2 regions of the Corynebacterium occultum genome follow, and region 1 is predicted to be linked to the other one. Evidence: predicted binding sites of a transcription regulator. Region 1 holds the regulator's gene; the other holds the start of a gene.
What was found. The regulator LexA, encoded in region 1, represses DNA repair genes until DNA is damaged. The targets are predictions, from matches to a motif close to CGAACANNTGTTCG.
Positions count from the first base shown of each region.

Region 2: COCCU_RS03400 (HNH endonuclease signature motif containing protein) is a predicted target of LexA. The motif match lies at 1,707-1,720, and genes of this name have one in related genera.

Region 1 is NZ_CP046455.1:1,792,751-1,796,948, reverse strand. Features, by position in the region: gene ptsP (phosphoenolpyruvate--protein phosphotransferase) at 1-32, shown strand, start outside; gene COCCU_RS08385 (DeoR/GlpR family DNA-binding transcription regulator) at 139-918, opposite strand; gene lexA (transcriptional repressor LexA) at 1,184-1,846, opposite strand; gene COCCU_RS08375 (hypothetical protein) at 2,203-2,565, shown strand; gene nrdR (transcriptional regulator NrdR) at 2,649-3,107, shown strand; partial or broken gene COCCU_RS08365 (IS3 family transposase) at 3,295-4,198, opposite strand, start outside.
Region 2 is NZ_CP046455.1:715,396-719,593, reverse strand. Features, by position in the region: gene COCCU_RS03405 (ferredoxin reductase) at 1-386, opposite strand, end outside; gene COCCU_RS03400 (HNH endonuclease signature motif containing protein) at 475-1,686, opposite strand; gene COCCU_RS03395 (DUF6912 family protein) at 1,828-2,334, opposite strand; gene COCCU_RS03390 (HAD family hydrolase) at 2,340-2,750, opposite strand; gene COCCU_RS03385 (hypothetical protein) at 2,842-3,228, shown strand; gene secA (preprotein translocase subunit SecA) at 3,232-4,198, opposite strand, start outside.

The DNA of each region.
Region 1 (4,198 bases):
CCCATCTGCTTGATGTCCCCGGGGCTCGATGATGTGTGGCCAGCGAGCGGAAGCCCCGCGCGGCTAACCGCCTGAAAGGCAGGGCTGGCCCGGGGCTCTTGAACAACCACAGGGGCGCCGGACTAAGCGGGGATCAGCTCAGTGAGCGATGATCACGTCAATCTCACGTTCCCGCAGGGCTTCGATGAAGGTTTCCGGAGCGCCCTCATCGGTGATCACCACGTCAATGTCATTGATGCCGGCGAAGCTGACCAGGTAGTCATTGCCCAGCTTCGTGGAGTCGCAGAGGACCACCACCTTGTGGGCATTGGTGACCATGGCTGCCTTGATGGCAGCTTCCTGAGGGTCTGCGGTGGAGAGACCATGATCCAGGGTCAGGGCATTAGTGCCGATGAAGGCGACATCGCCGCGCATCAGCGCCAAGGTGCGCAATGCGGTGTCACCCACCACGGCTTGCGTGATCGCCCGAACGCTGCCACCGAGCAGCTGCACCTCGGTCAGGCCTGCGTTGGCAAGGTTCAGGGCAGTGACCAGGCTATTGGTCACGATCGACCATTCCCGGGCGCGGGGTTGTTCGGTGATGAGGTTGGCCAGTGCCGTGACGGAGGTGCCGGCATCCAGGAAGATGCTGCCACCGACGGCGGGAAGCTGATCCAGTGCAGTGCGGGCGATCGCAGACTTTGCTGCGGAAGCGGAACGGAATCGGGTGTCCAGGCTGAATTCGGTGGTCTGGAAAGTCTGGCTGGCCACTGCCCCGCCGTGGACGCGGTGGACGATCCCCTCGCGATCAAGCACAGCCAGGTCACGACGGATAGTTTCGGCGGTTACTTCGAAGCGTTCTGCCAATTCGGTGACGTTGACACGCCCTTCAACAGCGGTCAACGAAGCGATCTGGCGACGGCGTTCCTCAGCGTACATCCAACTTCCTCGGTCCTTTAGGTCACACGGGCTTGAATCGATCCATTAGTTTCCGATTCTCCCACTTTCACCGGCAGTAGCAGGGGACCTGGCTCCGTCGCACCCCTCTCCGGGGTGAGGATAAACCTGGGCCCGGCACAAAAAATCATCTCTGAGCTGGTTAAATATCTAATTGGAAAATTTTTGGGTGGCAGACTCATGCGGGCATTTTCAGATGCCATCCGGGGGTGGGAAAGGGGATTGCCGACCCCTTGCTGGGGTCGCCCTAAAGCTTGCGCATCACCGAAACCACCTTGCCCATGATTTCGGCGTCATTGCCGGGGATCGGGGAGAAGGCGTCATTGTGGGGCAACAGCCAGACTCCGGTGGAGTCCTTGTGGAACTCCTTGACGGTGGCCTCGCCCTCGATGAGGGCTGCCACGAACTCCCCTTGTTCAGCCACCGGCTGGGAACGGACGACCACCCAGTCGCCGTCAAGGATGCCGGCATCGCGCATGGATTCCCCCACGACCTGGAGCATGTAGAGCTCACCTTCGCCGACGATCTCCACGGGTAACGGGAAATAGTCCGAGACATTTTGCTCGGCGAGGATCGGGTTGCCTGCCGCAATTGAACCGACCACCGGGATGTAGCTGGCGGAGCTGGCGTTGGCGGGGATCTCAGAGTCTGCTGTGGCCTTGGCGGATCTGTTGTTCCTGGGAATTTCGGTGCCGGGGAGATGGCGGACATCCACCGCACGTGGCTTGTTGGGGTCACGGCGCAGGTAGCCCTTCTTCTCCAGCTCCTTGAGCTGGTAGGCGACCGAGGAAGTGGACTGCAGGCCGGCGGCATCACCGATTTCCCGGATGCTCGGCGGGTAACCCCGCAGGACCACCGCATCCTGGATCACCTGAAGGATCCGGCGCTGACGGTCGGAGAGGTCCACCATCGGGTTCTTGCCGCTGGCGGCGGTCTTCGAAGATGTTGCCTTGGCTCTGGCGCGGGCCATGTCGAAAGCTCCTTAGGTTTGGACCTGCGATGGTCCGTGGTCGGCCGTTTCAGCTGGGGTACCTCGTGGCTACGAGGTGGGGTGTTCGAATCAGTTGGCCTTGATCTGGGCGAACGCTGCCCCATCTGCATTCGAATTTAACACGAATGTTCGAGAAAGGGGAGTCTTATTCTGGACAAGTGTTCGAGAGCGTGTTATAAATCGAACAGAAAAATGTATTCGAACACCTGAACTAAAGTTGTGGTGAAGTGGTGGGGCGGGTGCCTAAGATTTCCCATGAACGAAAGGATCCGATGATGAGCATCTCCCTTAACCGTGTTCAAACAGCGAAAATGAGCCCTTCCCTCAGCTCGGGAATTGTTCCTGCTGCAGCCGTGTGGGAGCCGAAAGAGGGGGTTCCGCACCTTTCGTCCGGGGTTGGGGTGCGGCGCCTTTCCCGCCAAAATCGAACAGGAGAACTAATCCCAGGTGAGCAGGTTTCCAAAAACCGGGACAAGCTCCCCAAGGTCCTGCAACTGGGGGAGGCCGCCCAGGCATACCTTGCGGGAGTGGCTTTCGGACTATTGCTGGTTCTCGGCCTGTTGTTGGGTGCCAGCCTGGAGGAACCGATGCCGACTTCGACCTTGCCGATCAGTGAAAGGTCGGTCTCGCTCGGTTGATCTGCACAGGGGTACGCTATGAAGTTGGTGCGTGCCAACCGCTTCCGCCCCGGCCGTCCTTGTAGAGAGGTTCTGAAACTCCCGTGTACTGCCCCTTCTGTCACCACGATCATTCCCGGGTGATCGACTCCCGCGTCATTGAGGCGGGTTCCGCCATCCGACGTCGCCGGGAGTGCAGCTCCTGCAAGGGTAGATTCACCACCATTGAAAAAGCTGTGCTGCTGGTGATCAAGCGTAATGGTGTCACCGAACCCTTCAGCCGCGACAAGGTCATCACCGGAGTTCGTCGTGCCTGCCAAGGTCGCGATGTCTCCGATGACGCCCTTAAACGGTTGGCACAGGAGGTTGAGGAGTCCGTCCGCGGGCACGGTAGTTCCCAGGTGCATGCTAATGAGATCGGCCTAGCCATCCTGGAACCGCTACGGGAGCTGGATGAAGTTGCCTACCTTCGTTTCGCTTCGGTCTACAAGTCTTTCGAGAGTGCCGAGGATTTCGAGTCTGAGATCCGGCTGATGCGCCGCCGCTCCCGCACCCAGCCCTGAGTCGGAGTGTTAACCCGAGGCTGCGCACGAGTTCATGGTCACTCCTGAGGACACTGCCGAAAAGTTGGGTGGGGAGCCGTGAAGCCTCAGTTTTTCATCATCCCGATGGCTGCTGTGTGTCGACGTTCGCGGGCCGTCTCGAACTGCGCTCGTCAAGTTTTTGAGACAGCTTGATTGATTTTTCTTCTTACGCTGCTGCTAATCCATACTGCTGTTGATACGAGGCCAAAGCATTCGCCGGCGACAGTCCCTGGTTATTACTGTGAGGCCGGCGCCGGTTGTACCATCCCTCGATATAGTCCATCACCGCGGTCCGGGCTGACAGGTGATTCTTAAAGTCATAATGGCGATACATTTCGGTCTTTAGGTGAGAGAAGAAATTCTCCGCCACTGCGTTATCCCAGCACACCCCGGTCACTCCCATCGACTGGGTGATCTTATTGCCGGCACACCACGTCTGAAATTCCCCGGAGGTGTATTGAGATCCTCTATCCGAGTGAAAAATTGCACCCTCGGGATGAAGACGCCCATGATCACGGGCCATGGCCAACGCATTGGTAATCAATGGTGTGCGCATGTTTGAATCCATCGACCATCCCACCACCATTCGCGTGGCCAAATCGATCACAGTGGCCAGATATAGCCACCCTGAGCCAGTCTTTAGGTAGGTGATGTCACCAACGAGCCTGGTCCCAGGCACGGTAGCGATAAAGTCTCGTTTCCCGTGGCTGTCGATCATATGATTTTTAATATGCTCAGTCCGGGCTGCTGGGTCGTTGACCGTGGTGTTCTTCCAGGCACGCATCGCCCCTGGCACGCAGTCCTAATTCGTTCATAATTGCCCCCACGGTCCCAATGGACACTTTGACACCCCGTTGGTTGAGCAACGTGGTCAGCTGATCCCTGCCAGCCATGTGGTTACTGGTTTCAAACTCCTGGGCGACCTCGTCCTTGAGCTTCACATGCCTTGTGGCTGTGGGAGTCAGGCCCCCAGGCTTAGCCCAGCGGTAATACGATGCCCGGGATACACCCAACTTCCTGCACATCCAGGTAATAGGAAAGACGGCCTTCTCCTGCTCGATGAACGCATA
Region 2 (4,198 bases), 1.1 Mb from region 1:
GTGTCCCCCGCCTTGGCGGTGCCCACCAGGTGGTTGGAGAGGCGACCCCGCTCCACCGCGCGGACGGTGATGGAGAAGTGTCCCGCCGTGGTGTCGGGGGTGTTGGTCAGTGAATAGCTGCGCCAAGTGTAACGTCCGTCTATCTGTACGCCGATACCAATATACTGGCCTGCTTCGAAATCGACCGGAACACCCCAGCCCGGTGAAATCACCAGATGGATAGTGTCATCGGCCGCGGTTTCAACCACTTCGATCTTGCCGCGCAGTTCCCTGGTGGACCAGAGCGGGTTGATCAGCTGAGTGTAGTCATCGGGCAGCAATGGCGTGGTGAAACGACGGAGCACGTCACGTGCCCGTCCAAGACCATCGCGGGTGGTGGATGCCATGTAGAACCGTTCTTTCCTAATCCGCTTACCTTACGAGACCGTAGCCTACGGCAACGTAGGTTCCTTTGTCCACAGCAAAGCCCCATTTTCAAAAAGGTGGTTCCGGCTCAGTTTTCCGCTCCTCCACGATCACGCGCGTGGCTTCCTCGCGGGCCCGCTTTCGGCGCTGCTCACGGCGTTGCCCCACCGTCTGCACCCAGCGCGCGCCCTCCGGGGCGATCGGTCCCTGTGGCATGGTGGAGATCACGGTGCCGTCCAGGAAGTTGAAGAGGGCTTCCCCGGTTTCGGGGTGCAGTTCATAGCTGAAACGCCCATCGGTCTTCATGTTGTGGTGGTGCTGGCAGAACATGGCGCAGTTGGCGGCTGAGGTGGCCCCACCCTTGGCGTAGTCCGCACAATGTTCCACCTGGGAGCGTTGCGCCGGCACCGTGCAGCCCGGGAACCGGCAGTAACCGTCCCGGCCGATCAGGAAGGCCCGTAACTTCGGGGATGCCTGGTAGGCGGTGCCCACCTCCTGCGCCGCCCCATCCAGATCCCGGATCTGCTCGGCACGCTCCCGCAGCTCCGCGGAGACGGTGGCATCCTGCCAGCCCACCCCCGGCACATAAACCGGCGCCTCAGGCACATCCTTGGCGGTGTAGACATTGAGCACCACTCTCACTTGGCCGACACCCCGGATCAGCTCCAGCAGGGCATCCGCCCGGTTCAACCCGGTCTCCTCCACCTTCTTCCGGATCAGCTGGTCGATCTCGGAGACGATCTCCGCCGAATAGGTGGCATTGAGCTCCCCGATGCCATCCGGACGCAGGTGGGTGGTGGCCTCGGGACAATCCCGGGTGGACTTCTCCCTGGTGGATATCTCCGGGTCCAGCTCATCGAGCATGGCCTTGATTCGGTTCATGATCGCATTCCGACCCAGCAGCTCCTGCTGGGGCCGGGTCGGGGTGAGCAGCTCCACCAGGAGGCCGTCGATCTCCGGCAGGAGCTCATCCTTGGCCACCTGCAGCACCCGCCAGATCCCCTCCAGGCGGTACATGTCCAGATGGAAGAGTTCCAGCTGCAGGGCCCGCAACCTGGGCAGGCGGCGAAGGAAGGCGACGACATCACCCAGCCTTTCGGCGCGATGCGCTGAGATACCCAGCGCCGAGGCGATGATCGCGGCACTGGCGTCCGCATCAACCCCCTCCCCCGGACTGATGTGATCCCAGAGCAGGAATTCCCGCTGCACCTGTTCCCGCCCGTACCTGGCGAGTGGACTCCCCTGATCATTGACCGTGAAGAAGGCTTCCTCGGCCATCATGCTTCCCTCCCTGACCCACTAGCTCATGTGTTCGAAATCGAACGCTAGCAGGGGCCCCGGACACGGACCTCCCCCACAAAGCCGAAAAGACCCCCAAAAGCGGGAGCCCATTCAGACTAATTCAGCAGATATAACTGCTGCTCAGAGCAATTCGATGAGGAAGGGAAGTTCACTCGGGTCATACCAGGCCATGAGGTTGTCCTGGGCATCACCCACAGTCAGTTCCGCATCGGTGTCACCCAGGTCAGAAGCGTCGATGACGGCGATGGCGGCCTTGGTCTGCTCCTCAGCCTCGGCCAGATCCACATGCAGGGCGGCAACCTGATCCAGCTGGATCTGCGCCGGGGAGAGCTTCACCACGGATTCGCCGTTCTCCGGCTCCAGGCTCACCTGCTCATCGGGCAGATCAACGGTGACCACGATGCGACGGTGCGGGAATTTCTCCTCATCACCGATGGCCAGCAGACGCAGGGAGGCCTCGGCGGCGTCCTGGAAGGCGGCGTCCGCGATCTCCTCCTCATCACCGGAGGTGTAGAACTCTACCAGGGCCGGGGTCAGCGCGAAACCCCAGCCGGAGCGGGCGGTGAACACGGAGTTTTCGCTCAGCTCAGTGAGCATGGCGAAGGTGGCGGGGATGTAGACACGCATACGCTCTAGAACTCTCCTTCGATGTCGAAGAGGTTCTGGATCTCCACGATCGCCCGGTCGAACTGCTGGTAGTAGACACCCACCAGCCCGGCCTCGACGGCGGCGCGGATGTTGAGGATGGAATCATCCACCAGCACGCAGTCATTCATCGGCAGCTCCATGGAGTCCGCCGCGATCTGGAAAGCCTCGGTCTCGGGCTTCTCGACGCCGATCTCCCCGGAGAGCAGGACGGCGTCGACAATGCCGCGCAGCTCCCACTCATGGATCGGCTCAGCTGCGGGGCCACCCGGGTCATTGGAGAGGATGGCGGTCCCCACACCGTTTTTCCGGGCGGCCGCGAAGAGGTTGCGCCAGCGACGCTGGTCCTCCTCGGTGCCGTCCAGGACACCTGCATAATCCACAATCAGTCCACGCACATTTACTCCTTCATTCACCGCGTTGTTGTGCCACAATGATACCCAGCCCATTGTCGCTCTGCCCTGTCCGAAAATACAGGGAGATGTTTTGTTGGTTCCGCTTCCAGGTCTCAGTCACCTGAAAATTCTTCATTCCGCTCCAGCTCGCCCGAAGGAAACCCTGCCGCCGCACAGCACGGCGGAGGAGATTCAGGGCACCGCCAGGCAGTTGACCATGATCGCCCTGGAGACGGCCTTCGGGATCCGTCCGCCACAGCATCTGAGCCGGAAACGTTTCGACGTGGGCGTCAGAGCCCACGTCACCGCCCGCCGCGCACTGCCTGGCCCCCGAGGGCCGGTCCGGTTGGACTCCCTGCATCTGCGTGGCGAGGAAATTTTCGGCAGTGCCACCGTGGCGGGCCAGCCGCACGGTTTCACCGCCAGTCTGACACGGTTGGGACGCAGTCATTGGCGGCTGCGCACCTTCCGTGTCATCTGAAGGTCAGGCCTCCACGGTCTCTTCCTTCGGCGCGAACTGCTTGCGCAGCAGGAAGAGCTGGCGGACGGTCTCCTCCTTGATGCCGTCCTTCATGGCGTTGAACATGTCGCCACCCTCCTTCTGGTACTCCACCAGGGGATCGCGCTGAGCCATGGCACGCAGGCCGATGCCCTCCTTGAGGTAGTCCATCTCATAGAGGTGCTCGCGCCACTTCTGATCGATCACCGGGAGGATGATCTGACGCTCGATATTGCGCATCTGACGCTCCCCGCCGATGGCGGAGACATTGGTGGTGAGTTCATCGTATTCACGGTGGGCATCCGCCAGGATGGCCTTCTTGAGATCTGCGGCGCTGAGTTCGCCTGCAGAGCCGTACTCCGTGCCGTCGAGAAGCGACTGCCAGGTGAAGGTGGGGCCGTAGAGACCATCCAGGGCATTCCACAGTTCATCGAGATCCCAGTCCTCCACATAACCCGTGGCGGTGGCACCGTCGATGTAGGCGGAGATCGTGTCATCGATCATGAACTGGATGTTCTCGCCCAGGTCCTTGGCTTCGAGGATTTCACGACGCTCGGCGTAGATGACCTTGCGCTGCTCATTGAGCACCTCATCGTACTTCAGGACGTTCTTACGCATCTCGAAGTTCTGGTTCTCTACCTGCGCCTGGGCACCCCTGATGGAGTTGGTCACCATCTTCGCCTCGATCGGGACATCATCGGGGACGTTGAGGCGGTTCATCATGTTCTCCATGGACTGACCGACCATGCGGACCATGAGCTCATCACGCATCGAGAGGTAGAAACGGGTGGTACCCGGATCACCCTGACGACCGGAACGACCACGCAGCTGGTTATCGATGCGGCGCGATTCATGACGCTCAGTACCCAGCACGTAGAGGCCACCTGCCTCGCGGACCTTCTCGGCCCGCTCGGCGGTGCGCTCCTTGATGCGGGGCAGCTCCTCATCCCAG